Regions from separate parts of the Halomonas rhizosphaerae genome, predicted to be linked through region 1. Evidence: predicted binding sites of a transcription regulator. Region 1 holds the regulator's gene; each other region holds the start of a gene.
The links. Region 1 encodes sigma-54, which starts transcription at its own class of promoters, with help from an activator protein. Its sites were predicted from a motif close to TGGCACNNNNNTTGCTNT; they were not measured.
Positions count from the first base shown of each region.

Region 1 (5,061 bases):
CATCGACGAGCGCACCGAGCAGCATGGCCGGCAGGTTGTCGATGGCGTAGTAGCCCAGGTCTTCCAGCGCCTGCAGCGCGATCGACTTGCCGGAGCCTGACCGGCCACTGATGATCACAAGCTGCATGCGGGTCTCCTGGTCGTGGGATGGCCGGGCAGGCCCGAGGGGGAAGGATCAGCCGGCCGGGGCCTGTCGTCGGATCGCCTCCGTGAGGCGCTCATGGAGTTCGCGCTGGCTGGTGCTGTGACGCAGCCGGGCACGGGTATCGGCATCGTTCATCACCCCGGCGACCTGGCCGAGCAGGGCCAGATGAGCCTCGTCGGCTTCCTCCGGCACCAGCAGCACGAACACCAGGTCGACCGGCTCGCCGTCGATGGCGTCGAAGTCCACCGGCTCCGCCAGCTTGAGGAAACCGGCGATGGGGGCCTTGCAGTGAGGGTTGCGGGCATGGGGAATGGCGACCCCGTTGCCGATACCGGTACTGCCCAGTCGCTCGCGCCCGATCAGACGGCTGAAGACCTCCTGACTGTCGAGACTCGGGGTGTTCTGGGCGATGAAGGTGCTGAAGAACTCCAGCACCCGTTTCTTGCTCCCCCCCGGCACATCGAAGAGGGTGCGCTCGGGGGGCAGGATGGCGTCCAGTGTCATGACGAAATCAGCGGGCGCCAGCGCCCTGGGCGCGGGCCTGGGCCTTTTCCTTGTGCTTGACCAGCTGGCGGTCGAGCTTGTCGGCCAGGGCATCTATGGCGGCATACATGTCGTTCTCCATGGCCTCGGCATGGAGATCGGCACCGGCAGCATGCAGGGTGCAGGCCGCCTGCTGGCGCTCCTTCTCCACGGAGAGGGTGACCTGCACGTTGGTGATGTTGTCGTAGTGGCGCTCCACGCGGGCGAGCTTTTCTTGCACATAGTCACGCAGGGCGTCGGTCAGTTCCACATGATGGCCGGTGATGTTGACTTGCATGACACGCTCCTTGCTCTGTCGGGTTATGGGTCGATTGTAACCCTTTTTGCTGTCCTGCATACCCCCTCGGACGAGGGGATTCGAGAGGCGCATGACCGGCGTCATTTCAACCGCTTGCGTCCGTGTGGGAGGAAGAAGTCCGGGGGCCGCGGGAGCGCCAGCGAGAGGCCTTCAACGCAGCCGCTTGCGTTCGCTGGAGGAGGGGATGCCCATCGCTTCGCGGTACTTCGCGACGGTGCGTCGCGCGACGCTGATGCCGGCCTCATCGAGCAGGGTGACCAACTTGCTGTCGGAGAGGGGCTTGCGAGGGGGCTCGTCCTGGATCAGCTTGCGGATGCGTGCCCGGATGGCGGTGCTGGAGTGGGCGTCGCCCTCGCCGCTGCCCCCCACCTGGCTGGAGAAGAAGTACTTGAGCTCGAACATCCCGCGCGGCGTGTGGATGAACTTCTGGGTGGTGACCCGCGAGATGGTCGACTCGTGCATCTCCACGACCTGGGCGATGTCGGCCAGGATCAGCGGTTTCATCGCCTCCTCGCCGTGCTCCAGGAAGTCGAGCTGGCGCACCATGATCTCGCGGCCCACCCGCAGCAGGGTGTCGTTGCGGCTGGACAGGCTCTTCATCAGCCAGCGCGCCTCCTGCAGGTGGTCCTTGAGGAACTGGTTGTCCTCGCTCTTGTCCGCCCGTCGTATCAGGGCGGCATAGTCGGGCTGGATGCGCAGCCGCGGCATCGCCTCCGGGTTGAGTTCCACCTGCCAGCCATCGCGGGTGTGGCGGGCGATGAGGTCGGGGATGACATAGGCGCCGTCACTGTCGGTGAAGCCGCTGCCGGGGCGCGGGTCCAGCGAACGCACCAGCTCGATCACCGTGTCCAGGGCGTCGTCGTCGAGGCCGAGCCGTCGCTTGAGCAGGCGGCGGTCGTCGCCGGCGAGCGCCTCGAGGAACTGGCGGACCAGGCGGCGGGCCTGCGGCAACAGCGGGGTGTCGTCGGGCAGGGTGGCCAGCTGCAGCATCAGGCACTCGCGCAGGTCCCGGGCGAAGACCCCCGTGGGCTCGAACTGCTGCAGGCGCAACAGCACCTGCTCGACCTCGCGGGTCTTGAGGCCCTCGAGGCCCTGCGCTCGGAGGCCGTCGCGGATCTCCTCCAGGGGCTGGGTCAGGTAGCCGTCGCCGTTGACGCCGTCGATCAGGCTCTCGGCGATGCGTTGCTGGCGTGCGTCAAGGTCGGTCATGGCCAGCTGCCAGGCCAGGTGCCCCTGGAGGCTCTGGCCCGAGGCCTGGCGCTCGAAGTCCGGGCCCTCGCCACTGCCGCCGGCGGGCGCGGTGCCGAGGTCCTGGTAGGTGTCGGACCAGTCGCTGTCGGTGCTGAGCTCGTCGGGGATCTCGCTGGCCCACTCCTCGTCGGGCGCTTCGCTCACCGCCTGCTCGCCGAAGTCATCCTCGACCTCCAGCATGGGGTTGGACTCCAGTGCTTGCTGGATCTCCTGGCGCAGGTCCAGGGTCGAGAGCTGCAGCAGCGCGATGGCCTGCTGCAGTTGGGGGGTCATGGTCAGCTGGGTGCCGACGCGCAGCTGCAGGGACGCCTTCATGGCCATGAGAGGAGTGCCCTCGACTCGCCGAAAACCCCAACCCTAGCCGCTGGTCGGGAGGCTTGCAAGCACAAAATCTGCAACAATCGTGCCATCCGCAATCTTCATGCCGTCGCGGAATAACGACAAGCATATCAGTTGATTGCGGTCAGAGACGAAAGTCCTCGCCCAGGTAGACCTCGCGGACCCGCTGGTTGGCGAGGATCGCCTCGGCATCGCCCTCGGCGATGATGCGCCCATCGCCGACGATGTAGGCGGTGTCGCAGATGTCGAGGGTCTCCCGGACGTTGTGGTCGGTGATCAGTACGCCGATGTCGCGGGCCTTGAGCTGGCGGATGATGCCCTTGATCTCGCCCACCGAGATGGGGTCGACCCCGGCGAAGGGCTCGTCGAGCAGGATGAAGGCGGGTTCCGTTGCCAAGGCCCTGGCGATCTCGACCCTCCGGCGCTCCCCCCCGGAGAGGCTCATCCCGAGGTTGTCGCGGATATGCGTCACGTGGAAGTCCTCGAGCAGCTGCTCGAGCCGGGCCCGGCGCCCGGCGCGGTCGAGGTCCTTGCGGGTCTCGAGGATCGCCATGATGTTGTCGGCGACCGACAGCTTGCGGAAGATCGAGGCCTCCTGGGGCAGGTAGCCGATGCCGGCCCGTGCCCGCTCGTGCATGGCCGCCGTGGAGAGGTCGAGGTCGTCGATATGGACTTCCCCGGCGTCGGCGCGCACCAGTCCGACGATCATGTAGAACGAGGTGGTCTTGCCGGCGCCGTTGGGGCCGAGCAGCCCGACGATCCGGCCCTGCTCGATGGAGAGGCTGATGTCTTGCACCACCCGGCGGCGCTTGTAGCTCTTGGCCAGGTGGAGGGCGCTCAGGGTCTTCATCACTGGCCGTCCTGCTGCTCGGGTTCCAGCGTCATGCGCACGCGCTGGCGGTCATCGACGCCCTCGGCATCCGAGCGGGCCTGGACCACCCGACGGTCGAGGAAGTATTCCAGGTAGCCGCCGTCGAAGGTGTCGCTGCCCTGGTGCAGCTCGGCCCGGTCGATCAGCTCGATCCGCCGCTCGGCGACGTGGTAGATGATGGTGCGCCCCCAGCCGCGGACCAGGGGCTCGTCCGGGGCGGGCTGTTGCTCGATGTAGGCGCGTTCGCCGGTGGCGGTGGCGCGGGTGAGCTGGCCCTGGTCGTTGCGCTGGATCTCCACCCGGGCGCCGGTCAGCTGCATGCTGCCCTGGCGGATGTCCACGTCGCCGGTGTAGACGGCGGTGCCGGCACGGTCGTCGAGGTCGAGGCGGTCGGCCTCCACCTCGATCGGGGCACTGGCATCGCCCTCCAGGGCCAGGGCCGGGGTACTGCCCAGCAGCAGGCCGATGACGCCGAGGGTCAGCAGGGGGGCGAAGGGGGGACGCGTCATGACTCGGGGTCCTCGCGGGTGTCGGGTGGATGGTGGCCGCGCACATTGTCGGTCAGCCGGGCACGGTTGTCATGGATCCAGGCGTCGAAGCGCTCGCCACGCATCCGCTGGGGTGGCTGGCGCAGCAGGGCCGGGGTGTCGCTCCAGGCATGGCCGCTGTCGGCGTCGAAGTGGAGCACCTCGGTGTCGAGCTGCCAGCGCTCGGCGGGGGCCAGGAGGCGCGCGTCGCCGGAGAGGGTCAGCGGGTTGCCGCCGGCGCCCAGGGTGCCGCGGTCGCCACTGGCCAGCCAGACACGACCCGAGTCGTCCAGCAGGCGTCCTCGTGGCCGCTCCAGGCGAGTGACGTCGTCATGCGGGGTGTGGGTCAGGCGCGGCGTGTCGAGCCGCTGGTGGGGGTGTCCCCGGGCATCGAAACGGGTCAGCCGGGCGTCCTCCAGGTAGTAGTCCGGCTCGCCGGCCTCGTCCCCCGGCACGGGGCCGGGGAGCGGGGCATCGCGCAGGTCGAGCAGTGCCAGTCCGCCGCCCAGGGCGAGCAGCAGCAGGAACAGGCCGGTGCGAAAGCCGGGGCGCGGCAGGCGCATGGCTCAGGTCGTGCCGTGCAGGTAGGTGTCGAGCACCGCATCCCAGTGGCCCTGGGCCTGGAGCAGGGTGTCGCAGATCTCGCGCACGGCGCCATGGCCGCCCTCAGACTCGGTGACCCAGTCGGCATGCTTGCGGATATAGGCCGGCGCGCCGGGCACGCTGATGCCGACCCCGGCGCGCCGGATGGGCGCCACGTCGGGCATGTCGTCACCGCAGTAGGCGACCTGCTCGAGCTCCAGGCCCAGGCGGCTACAGAGCTCGCGCAGCACGGTGAGCTTCTTCTCGGCTCCCTGGAAGACATGCTTGACGCCCAGCGCGGCGGCGCGCCGGCTGACCATCGGCGAATCGCGTCCGGTGATGAAGGCCACCACGATGCCGGCCCGTTGCGCCAGCTTGATGCCATGGCCATCGTGGGTGTGGAAGGCCTTGATCTCGACGCCATCGGCCTGGAAGTAGAGGCGACCGTCGGTGAGCACGCCGTCCACGTCCAGGGCGAGCAGGCGGACGCGGCGCAGGCGATCGA
Region 1 is NZ_JASCQQ010000032.1:10,771-15,831, reverse strand. It holds gene rapZ (RNase adapter RapZ) at 1-127, opposite strand, end outside; gene ptsN (PTS IIA-like nitrogen regulatory protein PtsN) at 176-649, opposite strand; gene hpf (ribosome hibernation-promoting factor, HPF/YfiA family) at 657-965, opposite strand; gene QLQ86_RS14710 (RNA polymerase factor sigma-54) at 1,137-2,558, opposite strand; gene lptB (LPS export ABC transporter ATP-binding protein) at 2,701-3,426, opposite strand; gene lptA (lipopolysaccharide transport periplasmic protein LptA) at 3,426-3,956, opposite strand; gene lptC (LPS export ABC transporter periplasmic protein LptC) at 3,953-4,537, opposite strand; gene QLQ86_RS14690 (KdsC family phosphatase) at 4,541-5,061, opposite strand, start outside.

Region 2 (5,061 bases), on a different contig from region 1:
CGCCCGGGCCCTGAACGCCTTCACCAACGCCTCCACCAACTCCTACAAGCGCCTGGTGCCGGGCTTCGAGGCGCCGGTGATGCTGGCCTACAGCGCCCGCAACCGCTCTGCCTCCCTGCGCATCCCTTACACCGCGAGCCCCAAGGGCAAGCGCGTCGAGACCCGCTTCCCGGACCCGACCGCCAATCCCTACCTGGCCTTCGCGGCGATGCTGATGGCCGGCATCGACGGCATCAAGAACAAGATCCACCCCGGCGATCCCATGGACAAGAACCTCTACGACCTGCCGCCGGAAGAGGGCAAGGCCGTGCCGACCGTGGCTCACAGCCTCGACCAGGCCCTGGAGGCGCTGGATGCCGATCGCGGCTTCCTCACCGAGGGCGGCGTGTTCACCGACGAGATGATCGATGCCTACATCGAGCTGCTCAGCGAGGACGTGGAGCGCATCCGCATGACCACGCACCCGATCGAGTTCGACATGTACTACAGCTGCTGATCGCGGGCGGCCGGCCACCCGGGCCTGCCGGTCCGGCGTGGCTCGCCGTCACGCGCGTTGAGCGAAAGAAGGGGTTCCGCCATGGCGGAACCCCTTTCTTTCATACACTATCCAAGAAAGGGATGATGCAGTCTCTCATGGCCGTTGCCGTCGGGCGGCGGCGACGACGCAGGGGGTAGGCATGAACAAGGCACTCGTGATCCTGGCGCTGGGGCTCTCGGTCAGCCTCGCGGCTCAGGCCCAGACTATCTATCGCACCACCGACGCCCAGGGCAACGCGGTGTTCACCGACAACCCGGAACGTGGCGGCGAGGAGGTCGACCTCAAGCCACTCACCGTGGTGCCCGGCCGTGGCGAGGTCCGCGAGGCGGAGTCGCCGGCCGTGATCGATGGTGGTGGCGGCGAGAGTGAAGGTGGGGCCTCTGCCGGCCCGGGGCAACCCTTCATGCCCTACGACAGCTTCGGCATCCGCTCGCCGAGTCAGGAGGAGACGCTGCCGACCGGAGCCGCCGGCAACGTCCAGGTGATCCTGGGCATCGAGCCGGACCTGCGTGAGGACCATCGGGTGCGCCTGCTGGTGGACGGCCGGGTCAGCCAGTCGGCGATGCACACCGATACCTTCATGCTCAACAACCTGGAGCGCGGGGAACACGTGCTGCAGGCCGAGCTGCTGGATGCCAGCGGTGCGGTGCGCCACCGCACGTCGCCGGTGACCCTCTACGTGCAGCGGGCCAGCGTCAACCTGCCCCAGAACCCCAACAATCCGGGCAGCAATTAGCTTCCCCTTCGCCGGCCACATCGGCCGCTGTGTCCGGACGGTACCCACAGGCCCTGTCGCGAGCCCCCGCCCCGCGACGCGGGTCGCGGCGATGCCTTCGGTCATGCCGACCGGGTGAGCGAGGGCCGCGCCTTCGAGCACCTGGAGCGGTTGCGCGACGACGATATCCCGCGCGACCCCGATGGCGAACGCAAGGCATACCCGCCCCATCGTCATCCTTCCCGCGCCTTCCCGCCCGAGGAGCGTTGACCCTCCCGTTCGCTGTCCGGCCCTGCTGCACGACGATGGGCGCTCGGCGACGCTGTGCACTAAAATGGTGCGCAATGCGGGTGCGACCCTGCCCCGATAAGGCGCCATGCCGTGCCCCATGGGGTGGCGCGCTTCTTGCAAAGAGCTTCTTACAAAAGCTTCTTGCATTAGCTGCTGAAAGCGCCTCCCGAAGGGGGGCACCATCGGACCTGGCAGGACCTCCCCATGTACCAACGCTTGATGGAACACCTCACCACGTCGGTGCTGCTGCTCGATGGCGAGCTGCGACTGCGCTGGATGAATCCGGCCGCCGAGGCGCTGCTGGCGATCAGCCTGAGTCGCCTCAAGGGGCTTCCCCTGCCCTCCCTGGTGGATGGCGGGGAGCAGGTCGGCGAGCTGCTGGCCAAGGCCCGCGACGAGTTTCACCCCTTCACCCAGCGCGAGGCACGCCTGACCCTGGTGACCGGTGAGGTGCTGACCGTGGACTACACCGTTTCGCCGCTCTCCGCCGACGAGCTGCTGCTGGAGGTGGAGCCCCGCGACCGGCTGCTGCGCATCTCCCGGGAAGAGGCGCTGCAGACCCGCCAGGAGACCATCAAGGTGCTTGCCCGGGGGCTGGCGCACGAGGTCAAGAATCCCCTGGGCGGCATCCGCGGCGCGGCCCAGCTGCTGGAGCGTGACCTCGACGACCCCGGCCTGCAGGAGTTCACCCGCATCATCATCGAGGAGGTCGACCGGCTGCGTGACCTGGTCGATTCCATGCTGGGCCCCAACCGGGTGATGCGCCACGCGCCGCTCAACATCCACAAGGTGCTGGAGCGGGTCCGCTCGCTGCTGATCGTCGAGCAGCCGGGGGTATGGATCGAGCGCGACTACGACCCCAGCCTGCCGGACCTCGCCGGGGACGAGTCGCAGCTGATCCAGGCCGTGCTCAACGTGGCGCGCAATGCCGTGGAGGCCATGGCCGAGGCCGGTATCGCCTCGCCGCGGCTCACGCTGCGGACCCGCGCCCGCCGCCAGTTCACCCTGGGGGCCGAGCGCCACCGGCTGGTCTGCGAGGTGGCGATCATCGACAACGGCCCGGGCATTCCCGAGTCGCTGCGCGAGACCCTCTTCTACCCCATGGTCTCCGGTCGCGCCGAGGGCAGCGGCCTGGGGCTCTCCATCGCGCAGTCGATCCTGCACCAGCACCAGGGACTGATCGAGTGCGAGTCCGAGCCCGGCCATACCCAATTCCGACTGCTGATTCCGCTGGAGAAGCGCCATGACTGATGTCGCACGCGTGGTGGTCGTCGACGACGATCGCGCCATTCGCTGGGTGCTGGAGCGTGCCCTGGCCCAGCCCGACCTCGAGGTCGAGACCCTCGACCGGGCCGATCGTGCCCTGGAGCGCCTGCTCGAGGCGCCGCCGGACGTGCTGGTCACCGATATCCGCATGCCGGGGATCGACGGCCTGGACCTGATGGCCAAGGTGCGCGAGGTCCATCCGGAGCTGCCGGTGATCGTGATGACGGCCCATTCCGACCTCGACAGCGCCGTGGCCTCCTATCAGGGCGGCGCCTTCGAGTACCTGCCCAAGCCCTTCGACGTCGACGAGGCCCTGGCCCTGGTGCGACGGGCCGTGGCTCATGCCCGCGAGCGGCGTCGTCCGGTCAGCGTGCCCGAGGGGCTGGACGCCGAGATCATCGGCGAGGCCCCGGCCATGCAGGAGGTGTTCCGCGCCATCGGCCGGCTGTCACACTCGCATATCACCGTGCTGATCAACGGCGAGTCGGGGACCGGCAAGGAGCGGGTGGCCCGGGCGCTGCACCAGCACAGTCCGCGGGCCGGCAGGCCGTTCATCGCCCTGAACATGGCGGCGATCCCCAAGGACCTGATCGAGTCGGAGCTGTTCGGCCATGAGAAGGGCGCCTTCACCGGCGCGACCGCCCAGCGCCAGGGGCGCTTCGAGCAGGCCGACGGCGGTACCCTCTTCCTCGACGAGATCGGCGACATGCCCGCCGAGACCCAGACCCGCCTGCTGCGGGTGCTGGCCGACGGCGAGTTCTACCGCGTGGGCGGCCACACCTCCGTGAAGGTGGATGTGCGGATCATCGCCGCCACCCACCAGAACCTGGAGACCCTGGTGGAAGACGGGCGCTTCCGCGAGGACCTCTTCCATCGCCTCAACGTGATCCGCGTGCACCTGCCTCGGCTCTCCGAGCGGCGGGAGGACATCCCGCGGCTGGCACGCCACTTCCTGGTCGAGGCCGCCAAGGAGCTCGCCACCGACGTCAAGGTGCTGACCCCCGAGGCCGAGGCGCACTTCACCCGGCTGCCCTGGCCGGGCAACGTCCGCCAACTGGAGAACACCTGCCGCTGGCTGACGGTAATGGCGTCCGGCCGCGAGGTGCTCGTCGAGGACCTGCCGCAGGAGCTGCGTGAGCCCGGCGCCGCCGAGGGCAATACCGGTGACTGGCGCACCGCCTTCCGCGACTGGGCCGACCGGGCGCTGGCCGCCGGCCACACCCACCTGCTCGAGGAGGCCGTCCCGGACTTCGAGCGCATCCTGATCGAGACGGCGCTCAAGCACACCGGGGGTCGCAAGGGCGAGGCCGCCGAGCTGCTGGGCTGGGGGCGTAATACCTTGACGAGAAAGCTGAAGACGCTGCTGCCGGCACTGGCCGACGGGGAGTAGGCTTGGTCCCAAGCGGCCAAGCGGCCAAGCGGCCAAGCGGCCAAGCGGCCAAGCGGCCAAGCGGCCAAGCCGCCCGCTGGCGGTGGAGGAATGACCCTGACGGCCTAGGACGAAAGGCGCATTGTTGCGCGTGATGGCGCTGCCGTAGCGTCGAGGCATAAGCAACCTATCATTCAGCAGGACGCCCCATGCCCGCCGCACCCGAAGCGCTTCCGGCGCGTGTCCAGGTCACCGAGGTGGGCCCGCGCGACGGCCTGCAGAACGAACCCGTGCTGCTCCCCACCGGGGACAAGGCAAGGCTGGTCAGGGCCCTGGTGTCGGCAGGCGTCAGGCAGTTCGAGCTGACCTCCTTCGTCAGCCCGCGGGCCGTGCCGGCGCTGGCCGATGCCGCCGAGCTGGTGTCGGCCCTGCGCGGTACGCCGGATGTGCACTTCTCCGCGCTGGTTCCTAACCTGCGCGGTGCCGAGCGGGCCCTGGAAGCCGGGGTCGACTCGGTCGTGCTGTTCGTCTCTGCCTCCGCGACCCACAACGCCAAGAACGTCAACTGTCGCATCGAGGACTCCCTGGCGGCCTTCGAGCAGGTCGCCCGCCGCCTCGAGGGCAGCGGCATCGCGGTCCGCGGCGCCATCGCCACCGCCTTCGGCTGTCCCTTCGAGGGAGAGGTCGACGTCCGCGTGGTGGGGCGTATCGCCCGCCACTTCGCCGACCTCGGCGCGACCCGACTGTCCTTGGGCGATACCACCGGCATGGCCACCCCGCCGCTGGTCACCGAACGGGTCCGCCACCTGCGCGAGGTCGCCCCCTCGCTGTCGCCGACCCTGCACTTCCACAACACCCGCGGCATCGGCCTGGCCAACGTCA
Region 2 is NZ_JASCQQ010000005.1:54,891-59,951, forward strand. It holds gene glnA (glutamate--ammonia ligase) at 1-496, shown strand, start outside; gene QLQ86_RS01720 (DUF4124 domain-containing protein) at 678-1,274, shown strand; gene QLQ86_RS01725 (hypothetical protein) at 1,389-1,523, shown strand; gene glnL (nitrogen regulation protein NR(II)) at 1,749-2,795, shown strand; gene glnG (nitrogen regulation protein NR(I)) at 2,788-4,200, shown strand; gene QLQ86_RS01740 (hydroxymethylglutaryl-CoA lyase) at 4,389-5,061, shown strand, end outside.
Region 2: glnL (nitrogen regulation protein NR(II)) is a predicted target of sigma-54. The motif match lies at 1,648-1,665, and genes of this name have one in related genera.

Region 3 (5,061 bases), on a different contig from region 1:
CAGCCAGGCGATGCCGATGGAGATGCGCATGCCGGTGAGGATGGTCGGGGCCGCGGCGGGCAGGATCACCTTGAAGGCGGTCTTCAGCGGCGATAGCTCGTGGGTGCGGGCCACGTTGACCCAGTCCTGCCTGACCCCCGCCACGCCGAAGGCGGTATTGAGCAGCATCGGCCAGATCGAGCAGATGAAGATCACGAAGATCGCCGAGGCCTCGGAGTCGCGGATGATGAACAGCGCCAGCGGCATCCAGGCCAGCGGCGAGATCGGGCGCAGCACCTGGATGTAGGGGTTGAGCGCCTTGTACATCAGCGGCGACATGCCGATCAGAAAGCCGATCGGGATGGCGATCACCGCGGCCAGCAGGTAGCCGGTCAGCACCCGGTAGAGCGAGTAGCCCAGCTGAATGCCGATGCCCTTGTCGTTGGGGCCGGCATCGTAGAAGGGGTTGGAGAGCTCCTCCCAGGCCCGCGTGAGGATCTCGGAGGGCGGCGGTACCTTGGCGGTCTCGTCGGCCCCGCCCATCAGCTTCTCGTATTCGCTGAGTTCGGCCCCGCCGCCGCCCAGCGCAGGCACATGGTTGAGCCCCTCCCAGAGCCCCAGCAGCACGGCCAGCATGACCACGGCGAGGATGCCGGCGCGCAGGTTGAGGCTGAACTTCCACTCGGTGGTCGTGCGGTCCATGTCAGCTCCTCCGGATCGCGAAGCTCTCGACATAGGCTTCGGGCTGGGTGTAGTCGAAGGTCTTGCCCATGATTTGGTAGTTGCGCGAGGTTTCCCCGGGCGTCTCGTAGCCCAGTTCGCGCATGACCTTCTCGGCATCGGTGGCCAGGTAGACGTCGCGCGCCACCTGCTGGTAGTCCACATCGCCCTCGATATAGCCCCAGCGCTTCATCTGGGTGAGGATCCACACCGCCATGGAGTGCCAGGGGAAGGGATCGAAGTCGATGCGGTCAGGGACGTTCTGCACGCCACCCAGGCCATCGGCGTAGCGTCCGGTGAGGACCTGCTCGATCACCGTGACCGGCTGGTTCAGGTAGTTGGTGGGGGCGATGGCCTCGGCAATCTCCGAGCGGTTCTCGGGGTTGGAGGAGTACTGGGTGGCATCGATGATCGCCCGCAGCAGCGCGCCGTAGGTGTTGGGGTTCTCGGTGGCGAAGCGCTGGCTGGTGGCGAAGGCGCAGCAGGGGTGGCCGTCCCAGATCTCCTTGGTGAGCAGGTGGATGAAGCCGATTCGCTCGAACACCGCGCGCTGGTTGAAGGGGTCCGGCGACAGGAAGCCGTCGATGTTGCCGGCGCGCAGGTTGGCGACCATCTCGGGGGGCGGGATCACCCGGATCTGGATGTCCTGGTCGGGGTCCAGGCCATGCTCGGCGACGTAGTAGCGCAGCAGGAAGTTGTGCATCGAGTACTCGAAGGGCACGCCGAAGGTGAAGTCCTTCCACTGCCGGGGGTCGCGCTTGTCCTGGTGGTCGTTGTGCAGCACGATCGCCTGGCCGTTGATGTTCTCCACCGCCGGCATGATGAAGGGCTCGGGATTGGAGCCGGCGCCCAGCGTCATCGCCAGCGGCATCGGCGTCAGCATGTGGGCGGCGTCGTATTCGCGGTTGAGTGACTTGTCGCGGGCCACCGCCCAGCCGGCGGTCTTGATCACCGAGACATCCAGGCCGTAGCGCTCGTAGAAGCCCATGGGGTGGGCCATGATGATCGGTGTGGCGCAGGTGATCGGCACGAAGCCGACATCGAGGCGGGTCTTCTCCAGCGGTCCCAGGTCCTCCTTCACGGCGGCCTTGATGGCGTCCATCGGCAGCAGCGTCGCCAGGGCCGCGGCCACGGTGCCGCCGCCCACCAGCTTCATGAACTGGCGGCGATGCATGTCGCTGTGGCCGAACATTCCCCGCACCAGCGCGCTCTCCACCATGCGGTCCAGCATCGCCTCCTGGCCCTGTGGCGTGGCTCGGGCCACGGGGGCCGTCACCTGCGGCGAATCGTCGTGATGGTGCGGGGAGGCGGGTGCCCGTGCGTCATCGGAGCACGCCTGGCAGTCGCAGTGCCGTCCATGGATCAGCGATTGGCGGTGGTCGAAGGGGTTACCCAGACTGTTGTGATCGTTGTTCATGGTCATGTCACGTCGCTCGTGCTGTGGAAGGAGGCGCATGCGCCAGGGTGGTGCATGCCTGGCGCGGCGGGTGTGTTCTCCCAGAACACTGCGAAGCACGTGCCATCACGAGGCGTGATGGAAAAAAACGATAAGAGTCAGAAGGTTGTTTGTTGCGCTGCGAGTCAAGCTCGTCCGGCCCGCCCGTGACGAGATCTCGTCAATCACGAGATCTCGTTGAAAGAATGACGATTTTTCGTCATTGGCCCGGCGCTTGTATGTGCAGGGACATCGCTTGCCGAGGAGCTCTGCATGCCTGCCACCGCCGTCGCCGCACTGCCGTTGTCCCAGCAGGTCTTTGCCCGCGCGCCCCAGGCGCTGGTGGTGGTCGACCCCGTGGCCGACCGGCTGATCTCGGCCAACGAGGCCGCCAGCCGCCTGCTGGGGGACGCGGCGCCCGCGCTGGTCGAGCGCCCCTTCAGTCATTTCCTGGGGGCGACCCTGCCGCTGTGGGTCTGCTTCACCGACGAGGCGCTGAGCCGCTCGTCGGCCTGGTCGGATGACCTGGTGCTCCTCGACCTCAAGCGTCAGCCTCGCCATGTGGAGGTGCAGGCCCAGGTCCTCGACGAGGGGCTGCTGCTGCTGACCCTGGTCGACCGCCAGAAGGCGGAGCAGCGACGCGCCCGGGCCGAGCTGCGCCGCCAGCATCGCCGCGGCCAGGTGGGGTGGGAGCGTGTCGAGCAGGTCTTCGAGCGTATCGAGCGCCAGAACCAGCTGATCCTTGGCGCGGCGGGCGAGGGCATCTACGGCCTGGATGCCGAGGGCCGTACCACCTTCGTCAATCCCGCGGCCGAGCGTATCCTCGGCTGGAGCAGCGAGGATATGGTCGGCCACGGTGCCCACCAGCTGTTTCACCACACCCAGGCCGACGGCAGCCACTTTCCGGTACAGCAGTGCCCGATTCATGCCTCGTTCAGCGATGGCCAGGTGCATCGCGTCGACGACGAGGTGTTCTGGCACAAGAACGGCGAGGCGATCCCGGTGGAGTACACCAGCACGCCGATCTTCGAGATGGGGCGCCTGGTGGGCGCGGTGGTGCTGTTTCGCGATATCCGCGAACGCAAGCGGGCCGAACAGCAGCTGCGTGATGCGCTGGCCGAGGTGGGGTCGCTCAAGCGGCGGCTCGAGCTCGAGAACCAGTACCTGCAGGAGGAGATCAAGGCGGAGCTGAACCACCGGGAGATCGTCGGCGAGAGTGCCGCCGTGTCCCACCTGATACAGCAGATCGCGCTGGTGGCGCCCACCGATGCCAATGTGCTGGTCAGCGGCGAATCGGGCACCGGCAAGGAGCTGATCGCCCGCGCCATCCATGCCGGCGGCACGCGCAGCGATCGTCCGCTGATTCGCGTCCACTGTGCGGCGATTCCCCGCGACCTGTTCGAGAGCGAGTTCTTCGGACATGTGAAGGGGGCCTTCACCGGCGCGGTGAGCGACCGCCCCGGGCGCTTCGAACTGGCCGATGGCGGCACGCTGTTTCTCGACGAGGTGGGCGAGATCCCGCTGGAACTGCAGAGCAAGCTTCTGCGGGTGCTGCAGGACCAGCAGTTCGAGCGGGTGGGCGAGAATCGCACCCGCGAGGTCGATGTGCGGGTGATCGCGGCCACCAACCGCGAGCTGCGCGAGATGGTCGAGGCGGGGGCATTTCGCGAGGACCTCTACTTCCGACTCAATGTCTTTCCCATCGTCTCGGTGCCGTTGCGCGAACGCGCCGAGGACGTGCCCCTGCTGGCGCGGCACTTCCTGGTGCGCGCCTGCCAGAAGTTCAACAAGCCGGGGGTGCGTCTTCCGCCCGCCCAGTTGGAGGTGCTCAAGCGCTATCCCTGGCCGGGCAACATTCGCGAGTTGGAGAACGTGATCGAGCGACAGGTCATCGTTGCCCAGGGGCAGCGGCTGGCCTTCGACGACCTGCTGGCACCAGACGCGGCGGTGCCGGTCGCGCCTGAGGGGGAGGAGGCCAGCGTGTCGGGACCCCTGGCGGAGGAGAACGAGGCAACGCTGCTTACCGAGCCTGAGCTCCTCCGCCGTCAGCGCGCGAGTGCGGTGGCGGCCCTGCGCGCCTGCGCGGGCAAGGTGTCGGGTCAGGGCGGGGCCGCCGAGCTGCTGGGCCTCAAGCCGACGACCCTGCGTTCGCGCCTCAAGGCGTGGCGGATCGACCCCCGCGACTACCGGGCATCCTGAGGCCCATGGCCTTTCAGGGCGAGCCGCTGGCCATCCTTGCCAGGGTCCAGTCGACCAGCTCGAAGGCAACCCGGTCGGCGGCGCGACCGAAGGCCGCGACCACGGCGTCGACGCCGTCGTCATCGCTTGCCACCACCGCCTCGAACCGGCGGCTGGCCAGCACCTCGCGGCTGGCCTCGTCGAGCAGTTGTACCTCGAGGCGCAGCACCACCTCGGGCGCGCCCTCGCGGTAGCGGCTGTGGAAGACCCCCAGGTGGCTCGCCAGGGTGGCGTCGCTGCGCGCCCGGCTGGCGTCGTCCACCACGGCGGCCAGGCGGCCGTCGCGGCGGAAGGCCGCGATCAGGTGGTCGCGCAACAGCCGCGGGGCATCGTCGCTCCAGCGTGCCCCCGCATAGGCCTGGAACTCCCCGGGGGAGGGCATGACCAGCAGGCGTCGGCCATCCAGGGGCGCCCCGGCGCTGGGGGTGTCGAGGCGCAGGGTGAGGTCGCGGGTGGCCTCATCAGACTCCGACAGCGACGGTTCGGGCAGCGTGAAGAGGCGCACCGGCTCCTGCTCGGGGAGCAGGCTGCAGCCCGCGATCAGCACTGCCATCAGCAGGGCCGGCAGTGCCATGGCGAGGCGTGGAATGGGGTGTCGAGACAGGGGACGTCGAGACATGGCGGGCAGGTTCATGGGGTGAACTCCTGGATCTCGTCGCGACCCAGCAGGGCATCGGCCGGGTTTTCCT
Region 3 is NZ_JASCQQ010000039.1:220,708-225,768, reverse strand. It holds gene ntrB (nitrate ABC transporter permease) at 1-681, opposite strand, end outside; gene QLQ86_RS19590 (CmpA/NrtA family ABC transporter substrate-binding protein) at 683-2,122, opposite strand; gene QLQ86_RS19585 (sigma 54-interacting transcriptional regulator) at 2,408-4,333, shown strand; gene QLQ86_RS19580 (ABC-type transport auxiliary lipoprotein family protein) at 4,347-5,006, opposite strand; gene QLQ86_RS19575 (MlaD family protein) at 5,003-5,061, opposite strand, start outside.
Region 3: QLQ86_RS19590 (CmpA/NrtA family ABC transporter substrate-binding protein) is a predicted target of sigma-54. The motif match lies at 2,204-2,221, and genes of this name have one in related genera.

Region 4 (5,061 bases), on a different contig from region 1:
GTGACCCGGATGCCCATCACGGCCTTGAGGATCAGCCAGACGACCAGGCTGGCCACGAACACCCAGACGAAGATCCCGAGGATGCCGATGATCTGGGGGCCGAAACCGGCCTCGGCGTTGGTGAAGGGGACCGCCAGCACGCCCCAGATGCCCACCACGCCGTGGGCGGAGATGGCACCCACCGGGTCGTCGAGCTTGAGCTTGTCGAGGACGACGATGGAGGTGACGACCAGCAGGCCACCCACGGCACCGATCAGCACGGCACCCAGGGCGCTGGGCGATAGCGGGTCGGCGGTGATGGCCACCAGGCCGGCGATGGCACCGTTCAGGGCCATGGTCAGGTCGGCCTTGCGGAACCACAGCTTGGCCAGGACCAGGGCGGCGATCACGCCCCCGGCAGCGGCCGCGTTGGTGTTGACGAACACCTGGGCCACGTTGTTGGCGGAACCGACGTCGGACATCTTCAGCTCGGAGCCGCCGTTGAAACCGAACCAGCCCATCCACAGGATGAAGGTGCCCAGGGTGGCCAGCGGCAGGTTGGCGCCGGGGATGGCGTAGATGCTGCCGTCCTTGCCGTACTTGCCCTTGCGCGGACCGAGCACCAGCACGCCGGCCAGGGCCGCGGCGGCGCCGGCCAGGTGCACGATGCCGGAGCCGGCATAGTCGGAGTAGCCGACCTCGGCCAGCCAGCCGCCGCCCCAGGTCCAGTAGCCCGACACCGGATAGATGAAGCCGGTCATGACCACGGCGAAGGCCAGGAAGGACCACAGCTTCATGCGCTCGGCCACGGCACCGGAGACGATGGACATGGCGGTGGCCACGAACACGACCTGGAAGAAGAAGTCCGACCGCATCGAGTAGTAGGGGGCATCGTCACCGCCGGCCAGCACCGCGTCGACGCCGTTCTCGCTACCGATCAGCACGCCGAGGCTGGGCAGGAAGCCGCCTGCGCCGCTGGAGTACATCAGGTAGTAGCCCACCAGCAGGTACATGGTGCAGGCGATGGCAAACAGCGCGATGTTCTTGGTCAGGATCTCGGCGGTGTTCTTGGAGCGTACCAGGCCCGCCTCGAGCATCGAGAAGCCGGCGGCCATCCACATCACCAGGACGCCGCAGATCAGGAAGTAGAAGGTATCGAGCGCGTAGCTCAGCTCCGGTAATTCGACCATGAGGGTCTCTCCACGTCAGGAATGGGAAGGGGGCGTCGGTCAGACGGCATCGGCGCCGCGCTCACCGGTGCGGATGCGGATGACGTCCTCCAGCGGCGTGACGAAGACCTTGCCGTCGCCGATCTTGCCGCTGTTGGCCGCGCTGCAGATGGCATCGAGCACCGTCTCCAGCCGTGAGTCGTCCACCGCGACCTCGACCTTCACCTTGGGCAGGAAGTCGACGACGTACTCTGCACCGCGGTAGAGCTCGGTGTGGCCCTTCTGGCGACCGAAGCCCTTGACCTCGGTGACGGTGATGCCCTGAACGCCGTTGTCGGCGAGTGCCTCGCGCACGTCGTCGAGCTTGAACGGCTTGATGATGGCAGTGATCAGCTTCATCCCGGATCTCCCCTGCTGGATGTCGGCGGCGTGATGCCGCGCGATGGGTGGCTGCCCTGCCCAAGCGCAAACCGTGCCATGTTCCGGAATATGGCTTTGATATCAGCGTCATGAGGTGAGAGGCGGGGGGAGTTTCCGACACGGGCAACCGCCGCGTGGTCGCGACTGCCCTGTTGTGGTGCGCGGTCGTGGTGCGCATGCCCCACAAGAGGGCGGCGGTGGGGAATGCGCCGGGCGGGGGCCTTGCGTATCCTGTGGGCAGGCATCCCATCACGATTCAGGAGAGACACCATGGTGAGCCATGATCGCATCAGCCGCCTGGCCCAGCAGATCGGCGATCGCCTGCAGGGCGCCTCCCAGGCCCCGGAGGAGGTGCAGAAGGGTATCCAGCAAGTGGTGAAGGGCGCCTTCGACCGCCTCGAGCTGGTCTCGCGGGAGGATTTCGACATCCTGATGGACGTGTTGCAGCGTACCCGGGCGCGTGTCGAGGCGCTGGAGACGCAGGTGGCGGCCCTCGAGGCGGCGCTGGACAGCAATGCGTCGCGGGAGGCGGCGCCGAGTGAGCCCCCGGGCGCGCTGCCGGAGGCGCCGAGCCCCGAGGAGGATGCCGGCGCTGGCGAGACCGACCGCTGATCCCCGGCCGGCGCCGGGCGGATCCCGGCGGCCTGGGCTAGCCTGAGGTCAGACGGGCTGCGAGGGATCGCCGATGACGCTGGCAATCATCCACACCCGGGCCGGCCTCGGGCTCGAGGCGCCCGAGGTGCTGGTCGAGGTGCACCTGGCCAATGGACTGCCCGGCATGACCCTGGTGGGCCTGCCGGAAGCCGCCGTCAAGGAGAGCCGCGAGCGGGTGCGCAGTGCCCTGGTGAATGCCGGCTTCGACTTCCCGCTGCGGCGCATCACCCTCAACCTGGCGCCCGCCGACCTGCCCAAGGAGGGGGGGCGCTTCGACCTGCCCATCGCCCTGGGCCTGCTGGTGGCCTCCGGCCAGGTACCGCCCGAGGCGCTGGCGGGCGTCGAATGCGCCGGCGAGCTGGCCCTGGATGGTCGGCTGCGCCCGGTGACCGGCGTCCTGCCGCTGGCCATGGCGACACGCCGCGCCGGCCGGCGGCTGATCGTGCCGCAGGCCAATGCCGACGAGGCGGCCCTGGCCGGCGATCTCGAGGTGCTGCCCGCGGATCACCTGCTGGAGGTGGTGGCCCACCTGCTGGGTCAGGCGCCCATCGCGCCCCATCGGCCATCGAGCGTCGTCCCGACACCCGAGGCGGGCCCCGACCTGGCGGAGGTACGGGGCCAGCACCAGGCCCGGCGCGCCCTGGAGGTGGCCGCGGCCGGCGGGCACAACCTGCTGTTTGCCGGTCCTCCCGGGACCGGCAAGACCATGCTGGCCAGCCGCCTGCCGGGGATCCTGCCGCCGCTCTCCGAGGAGGAGGCCCTCGAGGTGGCGGCGATCCGCTCGGTCAGCGGGCTTTCGCATGCCGAGCAGTGGGGCGTGCGCCCCTTCCGTGCCCCGCACCATACCGCCAGCGCCGTGGCCCTGGTGGGTGGCGGCTCCCGGCCGCGGCCCGGCGAGATCTCCCTGGCCCACCGCGGGGTGCTGTTCCTCGATGAGCTGCCCGAGTTCCCGCGGCATGTGCTGGAGGTGATGCGCGAACCCATGGAGTCGGGGCAGATCCATATCGCCCGGGCCAGCCACGAGCGGCGCTACCCTGCCGGCTTCCAGCTGGTGGCGGCCATGAACCCCTGCCCCTGCGGCCACCTGGGCGACCCGCGCCAGGCCTGCCATTGCACGGCGGCCCAGATCCAGCGCTACCAGGCGCGCCTCTCGGGACCGCTGCTCGATCGCATCGACCTGCAGGTGGAGGTGCCGGCGCTGGCCCCGGAGCAGCTCACCTCCCGTGAACCGGGTGAGTCCTCGGCGGTGGTGCGCGAGCGGGTGCTGTCGGCCCGGGCGCGTCAGGCGGCCCGCGGCGCGCTGAACGCGCAATTGGCCGGTCAGGCCCTGGAGGAGGCCTGCGCCCTGCAGGCGACGGATCGCGCCTGGCTGGCCGGCGTGCTGGAGCGTCTCAAGCTGTCGGCCCGGGCCTACCACCGGGTCCTGCGGGTGGCCCTGACCCTGGCCGACCTGGCCGGCGAGGCGCGTCCCGGGCGTGACCAGCTGATCGAGGCGATCGGCTACCGCCAGCTCGATCGCCTGCTCAAGGGGTGAGGGAATCCGCTCAGAGGGCGGTGGCGTCCAGGGCCCCGCTGATCTCGCTGCCCCACTCTGGCGCGTCGCTCCCCGCGCGTCGCAGCTCCAGGCTCAGTCGATAGGGCAGCAGCTCGCGGTCGGAGAGCTGCAGCCGGGGGCCGTCGGCCTCGAGTCGGCTTTCCAGGCGCCACTGGTTGTCGCCGCCCCCCTCGGCCATGGCGTCCCGCCACTCCAGCACCTGGGGGCCGTCTGAAACCGCCAGCAGGGCACGGGTCAGGCTCTCGAGCACGCGTTCTTCGCCGAGCCCCAGGTCGGGGTCGACCTCCGGCCTGGCCAGCAGCAGGACCTGGTCGGCCGCCGGTCTGGGCATGGGCGGCGTCGCCGTGACCCGTTCGGCGGCGCGCTCGCCAAGCCCGAACAGGGCCTGGCGCAGGGTGGCGGGCTGCTCCGGGGCAGCGGCACAGCCGGCAAGCAGGGTCACCAGCAGCAGGGGCAAGTGGGGTTTCATGGCGAGGTCGTCTCCCGGGGCGAGGTGTCGGCCGGTTCCAGTCGGGCAATGAAGCGGTCGAGCACCGTGAACAACTCGCGACGGATCGGCTCCGCCTCGTTGACCAGATGGTGACGGGCCTCGGGGTGGCGATGGATCTCGGCGTTAGGGAACTTGCGCGCCAGCACTTCGAGGTTCCACTCCCAGTCTACCGTCAGGTCCTGCTCACCCTGCAGGATCAGGGTGGCAACCGGGCTCGGTGGCAGCGCCAGCAGCTGCGGCATCCAGCGGCGCATGGCCCCCACCCAGTCCATCGCCAGGCGGTCCGCCTGGAGGGGGTCGCCCTCGCGCAGGAAGTCGGCGAAGTCGGCATCCGTGGAGTTGGCGCGGAACTTGCGCGGGATCGACTCCACGAAGGGGCCCACCAGGCGGTGCAGCCAGCTCGACTGGTTCCAGCCCCAGGGACGCACCAGCGGCGCCAGCAGCGCCAGGCCCGACCAGGCACCATCGTCGCCGCGGGTCAGGGCGTCGGTGGCGAGAATCGCCGCCCCGGTGCTCTGGCCGACGCCCAGCCAGGGGCGGGGGGCCAGCCCTTCTTCCTCGAGATGTTGCTGCAAGTGGTGCAGGCAGCTGCCATAGTCCTTGAAGTCGTCGATGGAGGCACGGCGGCCGCTGGAGAGACCATGGCCGGGCAGGTCCCAGAGCACGACCCGCCAGCCCCGCGCGAGCAGGCACTCCAGCAGGTGACGGTAGAGGCCGAGATGGTCAAAGTAGCCGTGTACCACGAAGGCCGTGCCGATGGGCGAGTCGGGACTCCAGACCTGGGTCCAGAGGCG
Region 4 is NZ_JASCQQ010000003.1:208,562-213,622, forward strand. It holds gene QLQ86_RS01190 (ammonium transporter) at 1-1,169, opposite strand, end outside; gene QLQ86_RS01195 (P-II family nitrogen regulator) at 1,209-1,547, opposite strand; gene QLQ86_RS01200 (accessory factor UbiK family protein) at 1,839-2,180, shown strand; gene QLQ86_RS01205 (YifB family Mg chelatase-like AAA ATPase) at 2,254-3,756, shown strand; gene QLQ86_RS01210 (hypothetical protein) at 3,767-4,246, opposite strand; gene QLQ86_RS01215 (alpha/beta hydrolase) at 4,243-5,061, opposite strand, start outside.
Region 4: QLQ86_RS01195 (P-II family nitrogen regulator) is a predicted target of sigma-54. The motif match lies at 1,609-1,626, and genes of this name have one in related genera.